Paraburkholderia fungorum: one gene and its partner. The protein of the gene in region 1 interacts with the protein of each later gene in a pairwise test. Links are inferred from orthologs where the notes say so. Each region holds a gene or a part of one and is shown in the gene's direction. Other genes may lie near its edges. The genes, in order: hflC and ftsH.

Region 1 (6,542 bases):
ACGCGGGCGGTCGATTTCGATCCCGCGTTTCACCGTGAACAACATCTGATGAAACCCGTTATTGCCCTTGTTGGGCGCCCCAATGTGGGGAAATCCACGCTATTCAACCGTCTCACACGTTCGCGTGATGCGCTGGTTGCCGACTTGCCCGGTCTCACGCGCGATCGCCACTACGGCGAAGGACGCGCTGGCGACAGGCCGTATCTGGTCGTCGACACCGGTGGTTTCGAGCCGGTCGCCAAAGAAGGCATCCTGCACGAGATGGCGCGTCAAACCCGCCAGGCGGTCGAGGAATCCGACATCGTCGTGTTCATCGTCGACGGTCGCAATGGGCTCGCGCCGCAAGATAAGACCATCGCCGATTATCTGCGCAAGGTCGGCCGGCCGATTTTCCTGGTCGTCAACAAGGCGGAGGGCATGAAGTACTCGAATGTCGCCGCCGACTTCTACGAACTTGGTCTCGGCGACCCGCGCGCGATTTCGGCAGCGCACGGCGACGGCGTCACGGAAATGATCAACGAGGCGCTCGGTGTTGCCTACGCCGGTCAGCCGGAAGAGAGCGACGACGAGAAAGAAGCGCGTGGCGTGAAGATCGCGATCGTCGGTCGTCCGAACGTTGGTAAGTCGACGCTGATTAATGCGCTGGTCGGCGAAGAACGCGTGATCGCGTTCGACATGCCAGGCACTACGCGCGATTCGATCTACGTCGACTTCGAGCGTCAAGGCAAACCGTACACGTTGATCGACACGGCTGGTTTGCGCCGTCGCGGCAAGGTGTTCGAAGCGATCGAGAAATTTTCGGTGGTGAAAACGCTGCAGTCGATCTCCGACGCGAACGTCGTGATCCTGCTGCTCGACGCGCGCCAGGACATTTCGGAACAGGACGCGCACATTGCCGGTTTCGTCGTGGAACAAGGGCGCGCGCTGGTCGTTGGCGTGAACAAATGGGACGGTCTTGATTCGCATGTGCGCGACCGCACCAAAGCCGACCTCGAGCGCAAACTAAAATTTCTGGACTTTGCCAAATTCCATTTCATTTCCGCACAGGAAAAGAGCGGGATTGGGCCGCTGATGCGCTCGGTCGACGACGCGTACGCAGCGGCAATGGCCAAGCTGCCGACGCCGAAGCTGACGCGCGCATTGATCGACGCTGTTGAATTCCAGCAGCCGCGCCGACGTGGTCCGGTGCGCCCGAAACTGCGTTATGCCCACCAGGGTGGACAGAATCCGCCGGTCATCGTGATTCACGGCAACGCACTTGATGCAATCACCGAAACGTATAAACGCTACCTCGAAAACCGCTTCCGGGAAACTTTCAAGCTGGTTGGGACTCCATTGCGCATAGAGTTCAGATCATCGACGAACCCTTACGCGGATAAAGGCTGAAACCCGCGTGTGTGCTGGGTTTGGCCGCTTAGGCCATGCCCTCGCGCAAAAACGAAAATCGGCTATAGTGTAGCGGTTGATGGCGGATCTCTTTTTCCTTCGTCGTCAATTTAGTCAACCTGCAAAAAAATACGGAGTTTGCTATGAGCAACAAAGGGCAATTGTTACAAGACCCGTTTTTGAACGCACTGCGTAAAGAGCATGTGCCGGTGTCGATCTACCTGGTCAACGGCATCAAGCTTCAAGGGAACATCGAATCGTTCGACCAGTACGTCGTGTTGCTCCGGAATACGGTCACCCAGATGGTCTACAAGCACGCAATCTCGACAGTCGTGCCAGCCCGTCCGGTGAATTTCCACCCGGATTCTGAACAGTCCTAACCCCTGTCGCGGCCGGCGTAGCGTCGCCCGTTGGCGATTACTCCCGGCCGCCTTATCTTGATACCCTCCAATTTGATCAATGCAGCGCTTGTCGGCATCGACTTCGGTAAGATCGATTTCGAAGCCAGTCTCGAAGAACTCAGCCTGCTCGCGCAAAGCGCGGGTGCCAATCCGTTAGTTACCCTCACCGGACGCCGGTCCAGCCCCGACGCGAAGATGTTCGTCGGCAGCGGCAAGGCCGAAGAATTGCGTCTTGCGTGTGAGGCGAACGACATCGAACTCGTCATTTTCAATCACGCTCTGGCACCTGCGCAGCAGCGCAATCTGGAGCAGGCGCTTAATCGCCGTGTGATTGATCGCACCAGTCTCATCCTCGATATTTTTGCGCAACGCGCCCGCAGCCACGAAGGCAAGCTGCAGGTGGAGCTCGCGCAGTTGCAGTATCTGTCGACCCGGCTGATTCGTGCGTGGACTCACCTCGAGCGTCAGAAGGGCGGTATCGGTTTGCGCGGTCCTGGTGAAACGCAGCTCGAAACCGACCGCCGCCTGATCGGCGAGCGCATCAAGGCGCTCAAGACGCGGCTTGAGAAGCTGCGTCGTCAGCATGGCACGCAGCGTCGCGCGCGCAGCCGGAATCAGACGATGTCGGTGTCGCTGGTCGGCTATACGAACGCGGGCAAATCCACGCTGTTCAATGCACTCACTAAAGCTCAGGCGTATGCTGCCGACCAACTGTTCGCGACGCTCGACACAACGTCGCGCCGCGTGTATCTCGGCGACGAAGCGGGGCAGGTGGTGGTGTCCGATACGGTCGGGTTCATCCGCGAGTTGCCTCACCAGCTGGTCGCGGCATTCCGTGCCACGCTCGAAGAAACCATTCACGCCGATCTGCTGCTGCATGTGGTCGACGCATCGAGCGCAGTGCGCCTCGATCAGATCGATCAGGTGAACGAGGTGTTGCACGCTATCGGCGCGGACACGATCCGGCAGGTGCTGGTATTCAACAAGATCGACGCGGTGCCCGAGTTGGCGGCCCGTGGGGACGCGGTTGAGCGGGATGAGTATGGTAATATTTCGCGCGTCTTTTTGAGCGCGCGCACCGGGCAAGGGCTGGATACATTGCGCGCTGCCATCGCTGAAATCGCTACTGCCGAACCTCTTGGCGACGTGCTGATCGAGCCGTCGGAAGAAAACGGAACGGCAGCACCGCACGACGACCGCAAGGTCCCAGAACTCGGGCACTGACCCGTCCCAATTGCACTGACCCGCTGTCTACTCTGGTGAACGAACACAGGTGAACGATTACAACGAGCGGAGTATCTGGCTGCGCATGCGCGCCATGCTGTCACTGAACGATCCGCGCTGGGGCCGGGGCGATGGCAATGGAGACCGGCAACGGCCGAACGATCCCAAGCGCCCACCCAAAGACGGTGAAGGGCCGCCCGATCTCGACGAGATGTGGCGTGATTTCAATCGTCGCCTGAGCCGGATTTTTGGACGCAAGGGCGGTGGTGTCGGTGGCGGCAAACCCGATAACGGACGCGGCGCGCGCATCGGCGTGGGCATCGTGATCGGCGTGCTGATCGCTATCTATCTCGGCAGCGGCGTGTTCGTCGTGCAGGATGGTCAGGCGGCGGTCGTGATGCAGTTCGGCAAATATCGTTACACCGCGGGGCAGGGTGTGCACTGGCGTCTGCCGTATCCGTTCGAAGCGCATGAAGTCGTCAATATCGGGCAGATCCGCCAGGTGGAGATCGGCCGCAATAACGTCGTGCGTCTCGCGAACGTGAAAGACGCGTCGATGCTCACGCAGAATGCGGACATCGTCGACGTGCGTTTCGCGGTGCAATACCAGGTGCGCAAGCCGACCGATTATCTGTTCCGCAGCGTCGATCCCGATCAAAGCGTGATGCAGGCCGCTCAGGCGGCGGTGCGCAGCATCGTCGGCACGCGCAGCACCAGCGATGTTCTCGATCAGGATCGCGAAACAATTCGTCAGCAGCTGATGGAATCGATCCAGCAGACCCTCGACGCGAACCAGTCCGGTCTCGTTGTGACCGGGGTGACGATGCAAGGGGTGCAGGTGCCCGACCAGGTGCAGGCCGCCTTCGACGACGCCGCAAAAGTACGCCAGGAAAACGAACGCGCGAAGCACGACGCGCAGGCCTACGTCGCAGATTTGCTGCCGCATGCGCAAGCCGATGTGGCACGCCAGATCGCCGACGCGAAAACGTACAGCGACAAGACCGTGGCTCAGGCGCAGGGCGACGCTGAGCGCTTCAATCAGGTCTACGAGCAGTACTCGAAAGCGCCCGCTGTGGTCCGCACGCGCATGTACATGGAAACCATGCAGCACATCTATTCGACGGCGACCAAGGTGTTTGTGGACAACAAGAACGGCAATAACGTGATGTATCTGCCGCTCGACAAGCTGATCGAACAGAATCGTCAGCGGCTCGCGGAAGCAGGCGTGAGCCCGTCGGGCGCTTCGGCAGCTGCAGCTCCGCAAGCGGCGAGCGGTGCAGCGGCTCCGGCGGCTTCCGACAACGCGGCTGCCGCTGTACCGGGAGTCGTGGCTTCGGCACCGGCCGCCGTCAGCACGCCGGCCAGCCAGGCCGCGGCAAGCAGCGACTCGCTCCGTTCACGCGACGCCTTCCGCAATCGCATGCGTGAAGACGACGTTCAATAAGGAGCGCACAACATGAACAAGATCATTGCGCTCGTCGTGGCTATTGTCATCGTGCTGTTCGCCGCGTCGTCGACGGTGTTCGTCGTCGATCAGCGGCATATGGCCGTGCTGTCGTCGCGTGGCGACTCGCCGTCCACGTTGCTCGGGCCGGGGCTGCACGTCAAACTGCCGCCGCCGTTGCAAACCGTCACGCTGGTGGATAACCGCGTGCAGTCGCTCGACGCGCCAGACGAAGATCATTACGTCACGTCGGACAAAACCGAGTTACTGGTGAATCCGGTCGTCCGGTTCCGCGTCACCGATCCGCTGAAATTGCTCGCTGAAACAAAGGGTGATGTCCAGAGCCTGCCGGACCGGCTGGCTCTGCTGTCGCGCACCGCGCTTAGCGACGCGTTTGGCAAGGTCACGTTGTCCGACGCGCTTGCCAAACAGCAGGCTGTCGCGGACGAAGCGCGCGACTCGATGGACAAGGCGGCGGCGTCGCTGGGCGTGTCGGTGGTCGGTATGCAATTGACGCGCGTCGATTTCCCCGCAGCGATGACCGATTCGGTCTTCAAGCGGATGATTGCCGAGCGCAACCAGGTTGCCGCCGACGAACGCGCCAAGGGCGCGGCCGAGGCTGACCAGATCAAGGCCGATGCCATCGCGAAGCAGCAGGAGATTCTCGCCGACGGCTATCGTCAGGCGCAGGGCATTCGTGGCGACGGCGATGCGAAGGCTGCGGCCATTGCTGCAGACGCTTTCGGCAAAGACCCGCAGTTCTATCAGTTTTATCAAAGCATGCAGGCATACCGGAACACCTTCAAGCCGGGCGACATCGTTGTCGTCGACTCGAATAACGAGTTCTTCCGCTTCATGCGTAGCCCGACCGGCGGCGCTGCCCCGGACGCTCCCGCGGCACCGCGCAAACACTGATAACCGGAACCGCCGCGGCATTCGCATCGCGGCTTTTCATCGCATGGATATAGCCGGCTCGTTACTGCTCGCGATCGCATTGATGCTGATTATCGAAGGGATGTTTCCCTTCGTTTTTCCGGCGGCCTGGCGCGACACGTTCCGTAAAATTGCGGAACGTCCCGCGCATCAGATCCGCATTGGCGGGTTGATCGTGATGGCGCTCGGACTGATTCTGCTGTTTATCGTGACCTGACGGGTCCGGCTCGGGCCGTAGATGCCTCGCCTGTGGTGTCTGTGCTGCTGATGTCTGCCGACGCGAGCCGGCATGAGGTGCACGGGCGTCAGGGCGTCTGCGATAGCCGCCAGAATCGAGTCGCCGCCCGCCATTAAAACTCACTCACCGGCGCCCCAGCCGCCGTGTTCAACGTCGTAGGACTGTATCGATGTCGACCTGGTTACTCCCCGAAAATATCGCCGACGTGCTGCCGTCGGAAGCCCGCAAGATCGAAGAATTGCGGCGCCGTCTGCTGGACCGTTTCCGCTCGTATGGCTACGAGATGGTGATGCCGCCGCTGCTCGAATACCTCGAGTCGCTGCTGACCGGTGGCGGTCACGATCTGAATCTGCGCACCTTCAAGCTCGTCGACCAGATGTCCGGTCGTACGCTCGGTCTGCGCGCCGACATGACGCCGCAGGTCGCGCGTATCGATGCGCATTTGCTGAACCGTCAGGGCGTGACGCGTCTTTGCTATGCGGGCAATGTTGCGCACACGCGTCCGCGCGGTTTGCACGCCACGCGTGAGCAGATCCAGATCGGCGCGGAAATCTATGGTCATGCTGGCCTCGAAGCCGACCTGGAAATCCAGCAACTGATGCTCGACGCACTGCGTCTGGCGGGTCTTTCCAAGGTTCGTCTCGACCTCTGTCACGCGGGTGTGCTCGCTGCGTTGATCGAATCCGAACCGGCCGCCGCAGACCATGGTCAGTCGCTCTACGACGCGCTGGCGGGCAAAGATGTGCCGCGTCTCGCGGAACTCACCGAAGGACTCACGCCGGTCATCCGCGATGCGTTGCGCGCGCTGCCTTCGCTTTATGGCGACGCGTCGGTGCTCGAAGAAGCCCGCGCACGTTTGCCGAATACGCCGGCCATCGCCCGCGCACTCGACGATCTCGCGTTTCTCGCGAGCCAG
Region 2 (17,234 bases), 330 kb from region 1 along the record:
GATAAATTTCTCTTTGCCGCCGGCAAAGTCAATTCCAGTAAGGGTTTGCGTGGATCGAGACCGGCCTGCACCGGGTCCGCGCGCCATCTCGGATTTGGAGGGAAGGGCGGTTTCAGGCTATAATTTCAAGGTTTGAGCTTATCAACCCGCACCCTAGCGCCTACCTCTCCCATACCGTTCATCCGCCGCGCGCCAATGGCGTAGCAAGAAGGGCCCCGCACCAAGCCGATCCGTCCACACAATGGATACATTGGACATGTCGCGCACCCCTTGCAACGTTACAGGCAGTACGCGAGCGAGTCTGCGCGCGCATCCTCGATGTGCTTCGCTGCGGCTCGCAGTCGGATAGGCTGGTCGGCAACAGGGTGTTCCCCCAAGGAGTCTCCCGTGTTGCCGTCATTTTCTCCCGCTCTGCTCGCGCTCGCCGACGGCACGGTCTTTCGTGGTTACTCGATCGGCGCCCCCGGCCATACGATCGGCGAAGTCGTGTTCAACACCGCTATCACCGGCTATCAGGAAATCCTGACCGACCCGAGCTACGCGCGCCAGATCGTGACCCTCACGTATCCGCACATCGGTAACGTCGGTGTGAACGCCGAAGACGTCGAAGCTACGAAAGTCCATGCCGCCGGCCTGATCATCCGTGATCTGCCGGTTCTCGCGTCGAATTTCCGCATGGAGCGCACGCTCCCGCAATACCTGAAGGACGAAGGCGTCGTCGCCATCGCCGGCCTCGATACCCGCATGCTGACCCGCGTTCTGCGCGACAAGGGCGCGCAGAACGGCGCGATCCTCGCCGGTTCGGACGACGAAGCCAAGGCGATCGAACTCGCACGCTCGTTCCCGGGCCTCTCGGGCATGGACCTCGCGAAGGTCGTGTCGACGAAGGAAAGCTTCGAATGGACCCAGACCGAATGGCGTCTGGGCAGCGGCTACGGCACGCAGAGCGCGCCGAAGTACCGCGTGGTCGCGTTCGACTACGGCGTCAAGTACAACATTCTGCGCATGCTGGCCGAACGTGGCTGCCACGTCACCGTGCTGCCGGCGCAAGCCACCGCGGCCGACGCGCTCGCGCTCAACCCGGACGGCATCTTCCTGTCGAACGGCCCTGGCGACCCGGAACCATGCGATTACGCGATTGCAGCGGCAAGTGAGTTGATCGAGCGCGGCATTCCGACGTTCGGCATCTGCCTGGGGCACCAGATCATGGGCCTCGCAGTCGGCGCCAAGACCATGAAGATGAAGACCGGCCACCACGGCGCGAATCATCCGGTAAAGGATCTGGACGACGGCCGCGTGGTCATCACGTCGCAGAATCACGGTTTTGCAGTCGACGCCGACACGCTGCCCGCGAACGCGCGCGCCACGCACGTTTCGCTGTTCGACGGCACGCTGCAAGGCTTCGCGCTGACCGACAAGCCGGCGTTCTGCTTCCAGGGTCACCCGGAAGCGTCGCCTGGTCCGCACGACATCGCTTATCTGTTCGACCGCTTCACCGGTTTGATGGACGCGAAGAAGGGCGACAAGAGCGCGGCGGCGTAAGCTGAAGCGGCTCGGCGCTGCGGGCTTGCCGGAAGAAGTGGCACGGCATCCCGGCAGCGCGCGGCTCGTCAGGCGATGAGCGCTTCCAGCGCGCAAGGTGCGCAAGCGCCCCCCAAATGAGCCGCCCGCAACAGCCAACGGCAGCACACAGCAGCAAGCAGCAGCGCACAGCAAAGCGCGCGCAACGCAACACCGACGCGCGCCGACGGAAAGAATTCAGGAATACATTAGCGAGAGCGTTATGCCCAAGCGGACAGACATCAAGAGCATCCTCATTATCGGCGCGGGTCCGATCATCATCGGCCAGGCGTGCGAGTTCGATTACTCGGGCGCGCAGGCATGCAAGGCGCTGCGTGAGGAAGGCTACAAGGTCATTCTCGTCAACAGCAATCCGGCGACGATCATGACCGACCCGAACACGGCCGACGTGACCTACATCGAGCCGATCACGTGGGAAGTGGTCGAGCGCATCATCGCGAAGGAGCGCCCGGACGCGATCCTGCCGACGATGGGCGGCCAGACCGCGCTGAACTGCGCGCTCGATCTCCACGCGCACGGCGTGCTGGAAAAGTACAAGGTCGAGCTGATCGGCGCATCGCCGGAAGCAATCGACAAGGCGGAAGACCGCCAGAAGTTCAAAGACGCGATGACCAAGATCGGCCTCGGTTCGGCCAAGTCGGGCACCGCGCATTCGATGGAAGAAGCTCTGACCGTGCAGGCGGATATCGCTGCACAAACCGGCAGCGGCGGCTATCCGGTCGTGATTCGTCCGTCGTTCACGCTCGGCGGTTCGGGCGGCGGCATTGCGTATAACCGCGACGAATTCGAAGAGATCTGCAAGCGCGGTCTGGACCTGTCGCCCACGCGCGAACTGCTGATCGAAGAATCGCTGCTCGGCTGGAAAGAGTACGAGATGGAAGTGGTCCGCGACACCAAGGACAACTGCATCATCGTCTGCTCGATCGAAAACCTGGACCCGATGGGCATCCATACCGGCGACTCGATCACCGTGGCGCCCGCACAAACGCTGACCGACAAGGAATATCAGATCCTGCGTAACGCGTCGCTCGCGGTGCTGCGCGAGATCGGCGTCGATACTGGCGGCTCGAACGTGCAGTTCTCGATCAATCCGAAAGATGGCCGGATGGTGGTGATCGAAATGAACCCGCGCGTGTCGCGTTCGTCGGCGCTGGCGTCGAAGGCAACCGGCTTCCCGATCGCCAAGGTCGCGGCCAAGCTGGCTGTCGGCTACACGCTGGACGAGTTGAAGAACGAAATCACCGGCGGCGCGACCCCGGCGTCGTTCGAACCGACGATCGACTATGTCGTCACCAAGATTCCGCGTTTCGCGTTCGAGAAATTCCGCGAAGCCGATTCGCGCCTGACCACGCAGATGAAGTCGGTCGGCGAAGTGATGGCGATTGGCCGCACCTTCCAGGAATCGTTCCAGAAGGCGCTGCGTGGTCTGGAAGTCGGCGTCGACGGTCTGGACGAAAAGACCGATAACCGCGACGAGATCATCCGCGAGATCGGCGAAGCCGGTCCGGATCGTATCTGGTACGTCGGCGACGCGTTCCGTGTCGGCATGACGGCTCAGGAAATTTTCGACGAAACGTCGATCGACCCGTGGTTCCTCGCGCAGATCGAACAGATCATCCTGAAGGAAAAGGCGCTGGCAGGCCGCACGCTGGCCAGCCTCACGAAGGAAGAACTGAAGTACGTGAAGCAGAGCGGCTTCTCGGATCGCCGTCTGGCCAAGCTGCTCGGCGCGAAGCCGGCGGAAGTGCGTCAGCGCCGTATCGAGTTGAACGTGCGCCCGGTGTACAAGCGCGTCGACACGTGCGCGGCCGAGTTCGCGACGAAAACCGCGTACATGTACTCGACCTACGAGGAAGAGTGCGAAGCGAACCCGACCAACAACAAGAAGATCATGGTGCTGGGCGGCGGCCCGAACCGGATCGGCCAGGGCATCGAGTTCGACTACTGCTGCGTGCACGCCGCGCTCGCGATGCGCGAAGACGGCTACGAAACGATCATGGTCAACTGCAACCCTGAAACCGTTTCGACCGACTACGACACGTCCGACCGTCTGTACTTCGAATCGCTGACGCTCGAAGACGTGCTCGAAATCGTCGACAAGGAAAAGCCGGTCGGCGTGATCGTGCAATACGGCGGCCAGACGCCGCTGAAGCTCGCGCTCGACCTCGAAGCGAACGGAGTGCCGATCGTCGGCACGTCGCCGGACATGATCGACGCCGCCGAAGACCGCGAGCGTTTCCAGAAGCTGCTGCAGGACCTGGGCTTGCGTCAGCCGCCGAACCGCACTGCACGCGCCGAAGACGAAGCACTCAAACTCGCCGACGAAATCGGCTACCCGCTGGTGGTGCGTCCGTCGTACGTGCTCGGCGGCCGCGCGATGGAAATCGTCCACGAGCCGCGCGACCTCGAGCGCTACATGCGCGAGGCCGTCAAGGTGTCGAACGACTCGCCGGTGCTGCTCGACCGCTTCCTGAACGACGCGATCGAATGCGACGTGGATTGCATTTCGGATGGCGAAGCCGTGTTCATCGGCGGCGTGATGGAGCACATCGAACAGGCAGGCGTCCACTCGGGCGACTCGGCTTGCTCGCTGCCGCCTTATTCGCTGTCGCAAGAAACCGTGGCTGAGCTGAAGCGTCAGACCGGTGCGATGGCCAAGGCGCTGAATGTGATCGGCCTGATGAACGTGCAGTTCGCGATCCAGCAAGTGCCGCAGGCTGATGGCTCGAAAGAAGACATCATCTACGTGCTCGAAGTGAACCCGCGTGCCTCGCGTACCGTGCCGTACGTGTCGAAGGCGACCAGCCTGCCGCTTGCGAAGATTGCGGCGCGCGCAATGGTCGGCCAGAAGCTGGCAGAACAGGGCATCACGAAGGAAATCGTGCCGCCGTACTTCAGCGTCAAGGAAGCCGTGTTCCCGTTCGTCAAGTTCCCGGCAGTCGACCCGGTGCTCGGACCCGAAATGCGCTCGACCGGCGAAGTGATGGGCGTGGGCCAGACTTTCGGCGAAGCGCTGTTCAAGTCGCAACTCGCCGCGGGCTCGCGTCTGCCGGAATCGGGCACGGTGCTGCTGACGGTGATGGACGCCGACAAGCCGAAGGCCGTCGAAGTCGCGCGCATGCTGCACGAACTCGGCTACCCGATCGTCGCGACCAAGGGCACGGCTGCCGCGATCGAAGCGGCCGGCGTGCCGGTCAAGGTCGTCAACAAGGTGAAGGACGGCCGTCCGCACATCGTCGATATGATCAAGAACGGCGAGATTGCGCTGGTCTTCACGACCGTCGACGAAACCCGCGCAGCGATCGCCGACTCGCGTTCAATCCGCATGAGCGCGCAGGCGAACAAGGTCACGTACTACACGACGATGTCCGGCGCGCGTGCTGCAGTTGAAGGTTTGCGCTATTTGAAGGACCTCGAAGTCTATGATTTACAAGGGCTGCACGCTCGCCTAAACTAAGGCTTCGACTTTTTGTCCAAGAAGTAAGTGCCGCGGTTAAGCGGCGTTCCGTAGGTGCTGTGGCCCGGGTTTTGCCCCGGGGCGCTGGTTCCCGCGGAATGCACTTAACCGCGGTGATTTTTTTTACGGCTGTTTTTTGCATAGAGTTGTTTATGAGCACTGTTCCATTGACGAAGCGCGGCGCGGAAATGTTGCGCGATGAATTGCAGCGCCTGAAATCGGTTGAGCGTCCCTCGGTGATCAATTCGATCTCTGAAGCGCGTGCGCAGGGCGATCTGTCGGAAAACGCGGAATACGACGCGGCGAAGGAAAAGCAGGGCTTTATCGAAGGCCGGATTGCCGAGATCGAATCGAAGCTGGCTGGTGCACAGGTGATCGACCCGTCCAAGGTCGACGCGGACGGCCGCGTGGTGTTCGGCGCGACGCTGGAACTGGAAGATCTGGAGTCGGGTGCATCGGTCAAGTACCAGATCGTCGGTGACGACGAAGCAGATATCGACCATGGTCTGATCTCGATCAGCTCGCCGATCGCGCGTGCGTTGATCGGCAAGTCGGAAGGCGACGTGGCTTCGGTGCAGGCACCGGGCGGCGTGCGCGAGTACGAAATTATCGCGGTTAGCTACGTCTGATGGCGGCTGCGGTGTCCCAGATGCCACATCGACTTTTTCGTCTTTTGACGGTGCTGTGGGTCGGCAGTCTGCTGACTATCGGCTATGCCGTCGCGCCGGTACTGTTCACGTCGCTCGACCGGATTTCGGCGGGCGCCGTGGCAGCACAGCTATTCCGGATCCAGGGGCTGGTTGGCATCGTGTGCGGCATTTTGCTGCTCGTTCTCGCGAATGTTCTGGTGCGCCGTGGCGATCAAGCCTATCGCCGTGTTCGCTGGATGATTGCCGGCATGCTGTTATGCGTGTTGGTGGGCTATTTCGCGTTGCAGCCGTTTATGAATGCGATGCGCGTGGCCGCACTCGAGGCTGGCAGCGACGTAGGGCATTCGGTCTATGCAACGCGCTTTGGCATCCTGCATGGCGTATCGAGTCTGTTTTATCTGATCGAAAGCGTGCTGGGTCTGGCTCTGGTGTGGAAGCTGCCTGCGGGTGGCGGCGTGCTGGCCGTGGAGCAGGGTGCTCATGGCAGCGGTACTGCAGGAAAAGTGACAGGCTGACGGACTGAGTTGCCGCAGCGGGCGTGTTGCTGGAGCCCGCTGATCGGTTGCTTCGGGCAGATCGCCGTGCGCAATGGGTCGTCTGCTTCAGCCTACCTTGGGTCAAAGGTGCGGATCTGGCCCGCACCTCTCACCATTCGCTTACTTCGACGATTGATGCGAGCGCTTTGCGCTGGTTTGACGCTTCTTGGCTCGCTTGATGTTGCCGCCTTGCGTCACACGTTCATTGCCGCGCACGACAACCGCTTTAGCCTTCGGCTTGCGCATCGGAATTTCGCTGGGCTTCACGACCTTAACGACGCGCGGTGCGCGACCTTTACCCGGCTTGGCTTCTTCCGCAGCTTCGCGGGCGCTCGGCAAGGCGCCGCGTTTGGCCTTCACCGCGGGCTGGGTCGATTCCGGCTTCCAGATCACCAGCAACTTGCCGATGTGCTGGATCGGCGCGGCGTTCAACTTGTCGCAGATTTCTTCGTAGATAGCGATGCGCTCTTCGCGTTCATCGCCGAACACACGAATCTTGATCAGCTGATGAGCACCAAGGTGTACCTTGATTTCGGAGAGCACAGCGTCGGTCAAGCCTTCGGCGCCGACGAGCACGACCGGTTTGAGCGCATGTGCCTGGGAGCGCAACTCGGCGCGTTGGTCGGAAGAGACTTTGAGGGCTGGCATGGAAAGTGGGAGACTCGACTAAAATGGCGGCACCTGCGTTCCCGATCGATTTGCTCGAATGGGCCGATTCAACAGGGCGGCGCGTCAGAACAACAGAATCGCGGCTCACCGTTACTTATTGCCGGTTTAGGCATCAGTTTGGCACTGGCCGCGCGAATTAACCGCGTATTATCCCCTAAAGCGCGTCACCACGCAGCAAGAGTTCATCTTTAATGGCAAAAAACAAGTTCAACACCGCGTGGCTGCATGACCACATCAACGATCCCTACGTGAAAATGGCGCAGCGGGAGGGCTATCGCGCCCGCGCAGCATACAAGCTCAAGGAAATCGACGAACAGGACAAGCTGATCCGGCCAGGGCAGGTCATTGTCGACCTGGGCTCGGTGCCTGGCAGCTGGAGTCAGTATGTGCGCAACAAACTCGCCAAGGGTGCTCAACGCGACGCAGAGCGCGAAGGCGGCATCGACGGCACGATCATCGCGCTGGACATTCTCCCCATGGAGCCAGTAGCTGACGTTCACTTCATTCAAGGCGACTTCCGCGAAGACGCCGTAGTGGGTCAACTGGAAGAATTGGTCGGAGAACGCCAGGTTGACCTTGTAATTTCGGATATGGCGCCCAACCTGTCGGGAGTGGCGGTGGCGGATGCCGCGCGAATCGAGCATTTGTGCGACCTCGCGTTGGAATTTTCGCAAAATCACCTGAAATCCGATGGTGCCCTTTTAGTCAAATGCTTTCACGGCAGCGGTTACAGCCAGATTGTCGAAAAGTTCAAGCGTCAGTTCAAGGTGGTGGCGGCCCGCAAGCCGAAAGCGTCGCGGGATAAATCGTCAGAAACATTTATTTTGGGTAAGCATCTTAAGCGTCCTGCATAAGGGCGCTCCAGAACGGTTCCGCATCTGTCGATAAGGTGCTGGGGGCGCCGGAAATTGGCGCTGCAGCGGCCCGCTACGCTATTTCTGTGGTAGCGAAACCTTATGGCAGGGGTCTGCGGACTGGATTAGAATGCTTTCGTGGTGCCGCAAGGCAAATGTAGGCGCCCGTCTAAGTGAAGGAGTGGTGCTTTGAACAACAATATGTTTTCGAAGGCAGCAGTGTGGCTGGTTATCGCACTGGTGCTGTTTACGGTGTTCAAGCAGTTCGACAAGCCCCGTGTCCAGGAAGGTGTTTCCTATTCGCAGTTCATGGATGACGCTAAGGCCGGCAAAGTCAAGAACGTCATCGTCCAGGGGCGGAACCTCACGGTCACTCCAGCAGACGGCCAGAAGTACCAGATCGTGTCGCCCGGCGACATCTGGATGGTCGGCGATCTGATGAAGTATGGCGTTCAGGTGAGCGGCAAGGCTGATGACGAACCCAATGCGCTGGTCTCGGCGCTGTACTACCTCGGGCCGACGATCCTGATCATCGGTTTCTGGTTCTACATGATGCGACAGATGCAGGGGGGCGGCAAAGGCGGGGCATTCTCGTTCGGCAAATCCCGTGCTCGTCTGATTGACGAGAACAACAACGCAATCAATTTCACCGACGTTGCCGGTTGCGACGAAGCGAAAGAAGAAGTCTCCGAACTCGTCGACTTCCTGCGCGATCCGCAGAAATTTCAGAAGTTGGGCGGTCGAATTCCGCGTGGCGTGCTGCTGGTTGGGCCGCCGGGAACGGGTAAGACGCTGCTGGCGCGCGCAATCGCCGGTGAAGCGAAAGTGCCTTTCTTCAGCATCTCGGGTTCGGACTTCGTTGAAATGTTCGTCGGTGTCGGCGCGGCTCGTGTGCGCGACATGTTCGAACAGGCGAAGAAGCACGCACCGTGTATCGTGTTCATCGACGAAATCGACGCGGTCGGCCGTCATCGTGGGGCCGGCATGGGCGGCGGTAACGACGAACGCGAACAGACGTTGAACCAGATGCTCGTCGAGATGGACGGCTTCGAAGCGAACTCGGGCGTGATCGTGATCGCTGCAACGAACCGTTCGGACGTACTCGACAAGGCTCTGCTGCGTCCGGGCCGTTTCGACCGTCAGGTGTATGTCGGTCTGCCGGATATTCGCGGTCGCGAGCACATCATGAAGGTTCACCTGCGCAAGGTGCCGATTTCGAACGACGTCGATGCAGCGGTGATCGCGCGCGGCACGCCGGGCTTCTCGGGCGCTGATCTCGCGAATCTCGTGAACGAAGCGGCATTGTTTGCGGCTCGCCGAGGCAAGCGCATTGTCGAGATGAACGACTTTGAAGACGCGAAGGACAAGATCTTCATGGGTCCGGAGCGCAAGTCGGCCGTGATCCGCGAAGAGTCGAAGCGTGCAACGGCCTATCACGAGTCGGGTCATGCGGTGATTGCCAAGCTGTTGCCGAAGGCCGATCCGGTGCACAAGGTCACGATTATTCCGCGTGGCCGTGCGTTGGGCGTAACGTGGCAGTTGCCGGAGCATGACAACGAAACGTATTCGAAGGACTACTTGCTCGATCGTCTCGCGATTCTGTTCGGCGGCCGCGTTGCCGAAGAGTTGTTCCTGAACCTGATCAGCACGGGTGCATCGGACGACTTCAACAAGGCAACCCAAACAGCGCGTGCAATGGTAGCCCGTTTCGGTATGACCGATGCATTGGGGCCGATGGTCTACGTCGACGACGAGAACGACGCAACGCCTTTTGGCCGTGGCTTCACGCGTACGATTTCGGAAGCGACTCAGCAAAAGGTCGATGCTGAAATTCGCCGCGTGCTGGACGAGCAGTACACGCTCGCAAAGCGCCTGCTGGATGAAAACCGCGACAAAGTCGAAGCGATGACAGCCGCACTGATGGAGTGGGAGACGATCGACGCCGATCAGATCAACGACATCATGGCTGGCCGTCCGCCGCGCTCGCCGAAGAGCTCGCCGCCGTCGGCAAGCGACGCCTCGTCGGGCGGAAGTCCGGGCACTGAGGTCAAGCCGGGTAGCGCAACCGCACCCGCCTGATCGTCAAATAGTAGAAAGTGCGGGCCGGTGTGTTCCACGCCGGCCCGTTTTGCATTTATTTGTTTTGCGTGAAGTTCGCTACGTGTCGAAAGTCGATTGCAGTTTTCTTCCCGTCCCCGCGCCGCTGCAATGCGGCCGCTTCAAGCTGACCTTTGAACGCCCTTTGGTGATGGGCATTCTGAACGTCACGCCCGATTCTTTTTCCGATGGTGGCAAGTACGCGATGCGCGACGATGCGCTGCGCCAGGCGGAGCGGATGATGCTCGACGGCGTGGATATCATCGATATCGGCGGCGAATCGACTCGGCCGGGGGCGCCCCCCGTGCCACTCGACGAGGAACTCGAACGCGTGATTCCGCTTGTCGAGCAACTACGCGGCGCGAACGTGCCGCTGTCGATCGATACTTATAAGCCGGAAGTGATGCGCCACGCGCTGACTGCGGGCGCTGATCTGATCAACGATATTTGGGGCTTTCGCATGCCCGGCGCAGTTGACGCTGTGCGCGACAGCAATTGCGGTCTATGCGTGATGCATATGCTCGGTGAGCCGCAGACCATGCAACTCGGCGAGCCTGCCTATGAAGATGTGGTGAGCGAAGTTCGCCATTTTCTCGAGGAGCGCGTGGCTACGTTGCAGCAGGCTGGTGTCGCGCGCGAACGCATTAGCGTTGATCCGGGGTTTGGTTTCGGCAAGGCGGTGATCGAGCATAACTATACGCTGCTCGCGCATCTGCCGGACACGGCTCCACGCGCCGAACCGCCGTATCCGATTCTTGCGGGCATGTCGCGCAAATCGATGATCGGCGCGGTGGTCGGGCGCCCGGCGCCGGAGCGCGTCGCGGGCAGCATCGCAGCGGCTGTGTGCGCAGCCGAACGGGGCGCGGCAATTCTGCGTGTCCATGACGTCTTACAAACTGTAGATTCATTGAAAGTATGGGCAGCTATGCGCGATGCGGCGAAACACGCCCGCGCGCACGATTGAACCCAACGCCACGGGAGATAGATAAAAATGGCACGTCGTTATTTCGGAACGGACGGGATTCGAGGCAAGGTTGGCGAAGGACCGATTACCCCGGAATTCGTGCTGCGGCTCGGTTACGCGGCGGGCAAGGTGCTTGCGGGCGCGGATCGTTGGGCCAAATCCGGCACGCGGCCAACGGTGCTGATCGGTAAAGACACGCGTGTGTCGGGCTACATGCTCGAAGCGGCGCTCGAGTCGGGATTTTCGGCAGCGGGCGTCGACGTGATGCTCGCCGGTCCCATGCCGACCCCGGGCATTGCCTACCTGACGCGCGCATTGCGGCTTGCTGCGGGCGTCGTCATTAGCGCGTCGCACAATCCGTATTACGACAACGGCATCAAATTTTTCTCCGCCGACGGCAACAAGTTGCCGGACGAAGTGGAGTCGATGATCGAAGAGCAACTCGATCAGCCGCTCGCCTGCGCCGCCTCCGAACAGCTCGGCAAGGCTCGGCGGCTAGACGACGCTGCCGGTCGCTATATCGAGTTCTGCAAGAGCACGTTCCCGGCTGCGTACGATCTGCGTGGCATGAAGCTGGTGGTCGACTGTGCGCACGGTGCCGCTTATGACGTCGCGCCGCACGTGTTCCACGAACTCGGCGCCGAGGTGATTCCAATCGGCGTGTCGCCGAACGGCTTCAACATCAACGACGGTGTCGGCGCGACCGCACCCGATGCGCTGGTGCGCGCGGTGCGTGCGAATCACGCGGACCTCGGTATCGCGCTCGATGGCGACGCCGACCGTCTGCAGGTGGTGGATGCGGCGGGGCGCCTGTATAACGGCGACGAACTGCTGTACGTGCTGGTCAAGGACCGGATCGCGACCGAAGGCAAAGTGTCGGGCGCAGTCGGTACGTTGATGACCAATATGGCCGTTGAGGTCGCGTTGCAGGAAGCCGGCGTGAAGTTCGTGCGCGCGGCGGTCGGCGATCGTTACGTGCTCGAACAGTTGCGCGAGCACGGCTGGCAGCTCGGCGCGGAGGGTTCGGGACACATTCTGTCGCTGGATCGTCACTCGACCGGCGACGGTATCGTCTCCGCGTTGCTGGTGCTGGCGGCGATGCAGCGCAGCGGCAAGCAGCTCGCCGAATTGCTGGAGGGCGTCACGCTATTCCCGCAGAAGCTGATCAACGTGCGCATGAAACCTGACGCAGACTGGAAGGGCAGCGACTCGATCCGTCGCGCGATCGGCACGGCCGAAGACGCGTTGAAAGGGCGCGGGCGCGTGCTGATTCGTGCATCCGGTACAGAGCCGGTTCTGCGCGTGATGGTCGAAGCGGAAAGTGCCGACGACGCGGTTCTGCATTCGGAAACGATCGCGGATGCGGTGAGGCAGGCTACGGCTTAAGCGGTATTCAGGCAGCGGCGCGGCGCTATTGGCGTGCCGTTGCCGCTGTCGTTGACGCTGCCATCGCAGCGGCAGTCCCAACTAGCAGTTCTCCTAGAATCCGCGCTCTACAACTCCCGCAACTAACGGACCGCAAACCTGCGCATTCCTCGCGCAACTGACAGCCGCTGCGCTCACGCGTCCTCATCGCAACTAACGGCCTTCAGATTTCGCCCCCGCCATCCCCTGCGGCAATCCGCCACAATCTAGCCAATCACCGCGGCACCATCCCCCGTGCTTATCCGCTTCTGATTTCCCCCGCAAACGTTCTCACCCCGCCATACAACCCAATCAACATACAAATAGCGCCCAAAGCGCCGTGAAACCCGCAATTCACCATCCCAACGACCTTTCGCGCCGTAATCCTACTGTCACATCCGATTCACGATAAGTCACGTTACTGTCATAAATAGACCCTAAGCTTCGCGGTGTTCGAGTTACTCGCTCACACCCGCTCACACCCTTGGAGGTCTCATGAAATTGATGCAAACCGTGTTCGCTGGCGTCGCTGGCGCGCTTTTCGCTATCGCAGCGCAAGCCGCAGACATCACTGGCGCGGGCAGCACCTTCGCAGCACCGATCTACACGAAGTGGGCTGACGCCTATCAGAAGTCGGGCGGCGGCAAGGTTAACTATCAAGGTATCGGTTCGTCGGGTGGCGTGAAGCAGATCGTCGCGAAGACCGTGGATTTCGCCGGTTCGGACGCTCCGCTGAAAGACGAAGAACTCGCGAAGGAAGGCCTGTTCCAGTTCCCGACGGTGGTCGGCGGCGTGGTTCCGGCAATCAACGTGCCGGGCGTGAAGCCGGGCGAACTGGTGTTGTCGGGTGAAGTGCTCGGCGACATCTACCTGGGCAAGATCAAGAAGTGGAACGACCCGGCAATCGTCGCGTTGAACCCGAAGATCAAGCTGCCGGATACCGACATCGCCGTGGTTCGCCGCGCCGACGGTTCGGGCACCAGCTTCATCTGGACGAACTACCTGTCGAAGGTCAACGCTGACTGGAAGGCGAAGGTCGGTGAAGGCGCAACGGTCAACTGGCCGACGGGTACGGGCGGCAAGGGCAACGACGGCGTCGCAGCCTTCGTGCAACGTCTGCCGGGCGCAATCGGCTACGTGGAATGGGCGTACGCGAAGCAGAACCACATGACGTACGCAGCGCTGAAGAATTCGTCGGGCGCAGTGGTCGAGCCGAAGACGGAAACGTTCAAGGCAGCGGCTGCCGGTGCTGACTGGTCGAAGTCGTTCTACCAGATCCTGACGAACGAGCCGGGCAAGGACGCATGGCCGGTCGTCGGCGCAACGTTCGTGCTGCTGCACACGGCGCAGGACAAGCCGGCGCAAGGCACGGAAACGCTGAAGTTCTTCGACTGGGCGTTCAAGAACGGCACGCAAGCTGCAAACGATCTGGACTACATCTCGCTGCCGGATTCGGTCACGGCTGAAATCCGCACGCAATGGAAGGCGAAGGTCAAAGACGCAGCAGGCAAGTCGATCGCCGACTAAGCTTCTGACGTAAGCAACAGCAAGTCGCACTACATTGGCCGTCCTCCTGTGAGGACGGCCAATGGCATTAACCGCAACGGCAAACTTGCAGCGAGGTTACCTGCAATTACGTGTGGCATTCATCCAGCATCGAATTCAGCTTAACTCGAGCATCACCGGCCGCACGACACGTGTCATACGGCAACTGGAAACAGGTCCATCAGGCTCTCATGTCCGATATCCAATTAGCGTCTGGCGCAAGCAGGTCCACGCCGCCCGGCAGCACGTCGCAGCAGAAGGCGCCCAGCCGCGCCGGCGACGTGATCTTCGGCGGTTTGACACGCCTTTCCGCCATCATCACGCTACTGCTGCTCGGCGGCATCATCGTCTCGCTGGTCGTCGCGTCCATGCCGTCGATCAAGGAGTTCGGCTTCCGCTTCCTGTGGACCGCCGAGTGGGATCCACCAAGCAAGCAATTCGGCGCACTGGTGCCGATTTACGGCACGATCGCCACGTCGCTTATTGCACTCATCATCGCGGTGCCCGTCAGCTTCGGCATCGCGCTCTTCCTGACCGAACTCGCGCCCGCCTGGCTGCGCCGACCGCTCGGCATCGCGATCGAGCTGCTCGCCGCGATTCCGTCGATCGTCTACGGTATGTGGGGTCTGCTCGTCTTCGCGCCGATCTTCGCGCAGTATTTCCAGAAGCCGCTCGGCGTGGTGCTCGGCGGGATTCCGTTCGTCGGCGCGCTGTTTTCCGGGCCGCCGATCGGCATCGGCATTCTGTGCGCCGGTGTGATTCTCGCGATCATGATCATTCCGTACATTGCTTCGGTGATGCGTGACGTGTTCGAAGTCACGCCAGTTCTGCTGAAGGAATCGGCTTACGGCATCGGCTGCACGACGTGGGAAGTGATGTGGAAAATCGTGTTGCCCTTCACGAAGACCGGTGTGATCGGCGGCGTGATGCTGGGTCTCGGCCGCGCGCTCGGCGAGACGATGGCGGTCACGTTCGTGATCGGCAATACCAATCTGCTCGACAATATTTCGCTGTTCTCGCCGGGCAACAGCATCACGTCGGCGCTCGCCAACGAGTTCGCTGAAGCGGACCCTGGTCTGCATACGTCGGCGCTGATGGAACTCGGCCTGATCCTGTTCGTGATTACTTTCATCGTGCTGGCGATTTCGAAAATCATGCTGCTTCGCCTCGAAAAAGGGGAGGGCGCGAAATGAGCCAGCCCACTTTGAATATGCCGGGTTCGCACGATCCCGCCCAACTCGAAGCCATGCGTGTGCGTCTTCAAGGACGCCGCCGTTTCAAGAACGCGATTGCATTGACCATGTCGCTCGCGGCAATGGCGTTCGGTCTCGTGTGGCTCGTGTGGATTCTCTATACGACGCTGCGTCTGGGTATCGGTGGGTTGTCCGTCGAGTTGTTCACGCAGTCCACGCCCCCGCCGAATACCGACGGCGGCGGTCTTGCCAACGCGATTGTCGGCAGCCTGATGCTGGTGGGACTCGCGACCTTCATCGGCACGCCGATCGGTATTCTGGCGGGCGTCTACCTCGCCGAATACGGTCAGAAGGGCTGGCTCGCCCAGATCACGCGCTTCATCAACGACATTCTGCTGTCGGCGCCGTCGATCGTGATCGGTCTGTTCGTCTACGCTCTGGTGGTCGCGAAAATGGGTCACTTCAGCGGCTGGGCGGGTGTGTTCGCACTCGCGTTGCTACAGATCCCCATCGTGATCCGCACGACCGAAAACATGCTGAAGCTGGTGCCGAACGCACTGCGTGAAGCCGCTTTCGCACTCGGCACGCCGAAGTGGAAAATGGTGCTGTCGATCACGTTGAAGGCCTCCGTCTCCGGCATCGTGACGGGCGTTCTGCTCGGCGTTGCACGTATTGCCGGCGAAACCGCGCCGCTGTTGTTCACCGCGCTGTCGAACCAGTTCTTCTCGATGGACATGAATCAGCCGGTTGCGAATCTGCCGGTTACGATCTACAAGTTTGCGATGAGCCCGTTTGCGCAATGGCAATCGCTCGCATGGGCCGGCGTCTTCCTGATCACGCTCGCGGTGCTCGGACTGAATGTCCTCGCGCGCACGGTCTTCTCGAATAAGTAAGGGCGGAGTGTAATCCGATGAATATGGCAGAAACTCAACTCAATCCGATCGCGCGTCAAGCCGCGCCCGCCGGTTCCGATCCCGTCCAGAGCGGCCAGGCTTCGTCGCCGTCGCGTCCGAAGATCGAGATCAACGACCTGAACTTCTTCTACGGCAAGTACCACGCGCTGAAGAACATCAACCTGCACATTCCCGAAGGCAAGGTGACCGCGTTCATCGGCCCGTCGGGTTGCGGCAAGTCCACACTGCTGCGCACGCTGAACAAGATGTATGCGCTCTATCCGGAGCAGCGCGCGGAAGGCGAGATCATGATGGACGGCGAAAACCTGCTGACCTCCAAGCGCGATATCTCGCTGCTGCGCGCGCGGATCGGCATGGTGTTCCAGAAGCCGACGCCGTTCCCGATGTCGATCTACGACAACATCGCATTCGGCGTGAAGATGTTCGAAACGCTGCCGCGCTCGGAAATGGATGACCGCGTCGAATGGGCGCTCACCAAGGCCGCGTTGTGGAACGAAGTGAAGGACAAACTGGGCCAGAGCGGCTACGGTTTGTCGGGCGGTCAGCAGCAGCGTCTGTGTATCGCGCGCGGTATCGCGATCCGTCCGGAAGTTCTGTTGCTCGACGAGCCGTGCTCCGCGCTCGACCCGATTTCGACGGGCCGTATCGAAGAGCTGATCGCCGAATTGAAGAGCGATTACACGGTGGTGATCGTCACGCACAACATGCAACAGGCGGCCCGCTGTTCGGACTACACTGCCTACATGTACCTCGGCGAGTTGATCGAATTCGGCGACACCGAAAAGATCTTCATCAAGCCGGTCCGCAAGGAAACCGAGGACTACATCACTGGCCGCTTCGGCTAAGCCACAGCGCAGAATAAGGGAGTACGACATGTCCGATAAACACTTGTCCAGCCAGTTCGATGCCGACCTGAATCTGGTGTCCTCGAAGGTGCTCGAAATGGGCGGCCTCGTCGAATCGCAAATCGTCAACGCGATGCAGGCGCTCAACGAATTCGACCTCGATATCGCCGAGCAGGTGATCGCGGCCGAAGACCGTCTGAACAAGATGGAAGTTGATATTGACGAAGAGTGCAGCAACATCATCGCGCGCCGTCAGCCGGCCGCGCGTGACCTGCGTCTGCTGATCGCGATTTCGAAGACCATCACGAACCTCGAACGCGCCGGCGACGAAGCGGAAAAAATCGCCAAGCGCACCAAGCGTCTGATGGAAGACGGCGCGTCGCGCACCATCAATATCGCCGAGATCAAGCTGTCGGGCGAAATGGCGGTGTCGATCCTGCGCCGCGCGCTCGACGCGTTCGCGCGTCTCGATACAGTCGCCGCCGCGCAGATCGTGCGCGACGATAAAGCGATCGACGAAGAATT

Evidence for each region.
Region 2: the proteins of hflC (region 1) and ftsH interact in binary tests that used the Escherichia coli proteins (3 or more experiments, as listed by UniProt). The link is inferred for Paraburkholderia fungorum from one-to-one orthologs.

The regions. Positions count from the first base shown.
Region 1 is NZ_FNKP01000001.1:2,486,814-2,493,355, reverse strand. What follows is about bases 3,624-6,418. They hold hflC (protease modulator HflC), read left to right. Parts: upstream 3,624-4,467; coding sequence 4,468-5,370; downstream 5,371-6,418. Other genes in these bases: BLS41_RS10900 (ATP phosphoribosyltransferase regulatory subunit), read left to right, coding at 5,796-6,418; BLS41_RS10905 (DUF2065 domain-containing protein), read left to right, coding at 5,414-5,605; hflK (FtsH protease activity modulator HflK), read left to right, coding at 3,624-4,455. In the rest of the region: ribosome biogenesis GTPase Der, read left to right, coding at 49-1,386; RNA chaperone Hfq, read left to right, coding at 1,530-1,766; GTPase HflX, read left to right, coding at 1,797-3,011; more of hflK, read left to right, coding at 3,061-3,623; more of BLS41_RS10900, read left to right, coding at 6,419-6,542.
Region 2 is NZ_FNKP01000001.1:2,811,928-2,829,161, reverse strand. What follows is about bases 7,476-10,381. They hold ftsH (ATP-dependent zinc metalloprotease FtsH), read left to right. Parts: upstream 7,476-7,936; coding sequence 7,937-9,826; downstream 9,827-10,381. Other genes in these bases: folP (dihydropteroate synthase), read left to right, coding at 9,909-10,381; BLS41_RS12380 (RlmE family RNA methyltransferase), read left to right, coding at 7,476-7,747. Outside these bases: carA (glutamine-hydrolyzing carbamoyl-phosphate synthase small subunit), read left to right, coding at 388-1,542; carB (carbamoyl-phosphate synthase large subunit), read left to right, coding at 1,784-5,038; transcription elongation factor GreA, read left to right, coding at 5,191-5,667; BLS41_RS12390 (DUF4149 domain-containing protein), read left to right, coding at 5,688-6,203; BLS41_RS12385 (YhbY family RNA-binding protein), read right to left, coding at 6,345-6,872; more of BLS41_RS12380, read left to right, coding at 7,085-7,475; more of folP, read left to right, coding at 10,382-10,808; glmM (phosphoglucosamine mutase), read left to right, coding at 10,836-12,194; phosphate ABC transporter substrate-binding protein PstS, read left to right, coding at 12,708-13,739; phosphate ABC transporter permease PstC, read left to right, coding at 13,949-14,950; phosphate ABC transporter permease PstA, read left to right, coding at 14,947-15,843; phosphate ABC transporter ATP-binding protein PstB, read left to right, coding at 15,861-16,709; phosphate signaling complex protein PhoU, read left to right, coding at 16,738-17,234. UniProt on the Escherichia coli protein: Acts as a processive, ATP-dependent zinc metallopeptidase for both cytoplasmic and membrane proteins. Plays a role in the quality control of integral membrane proteins.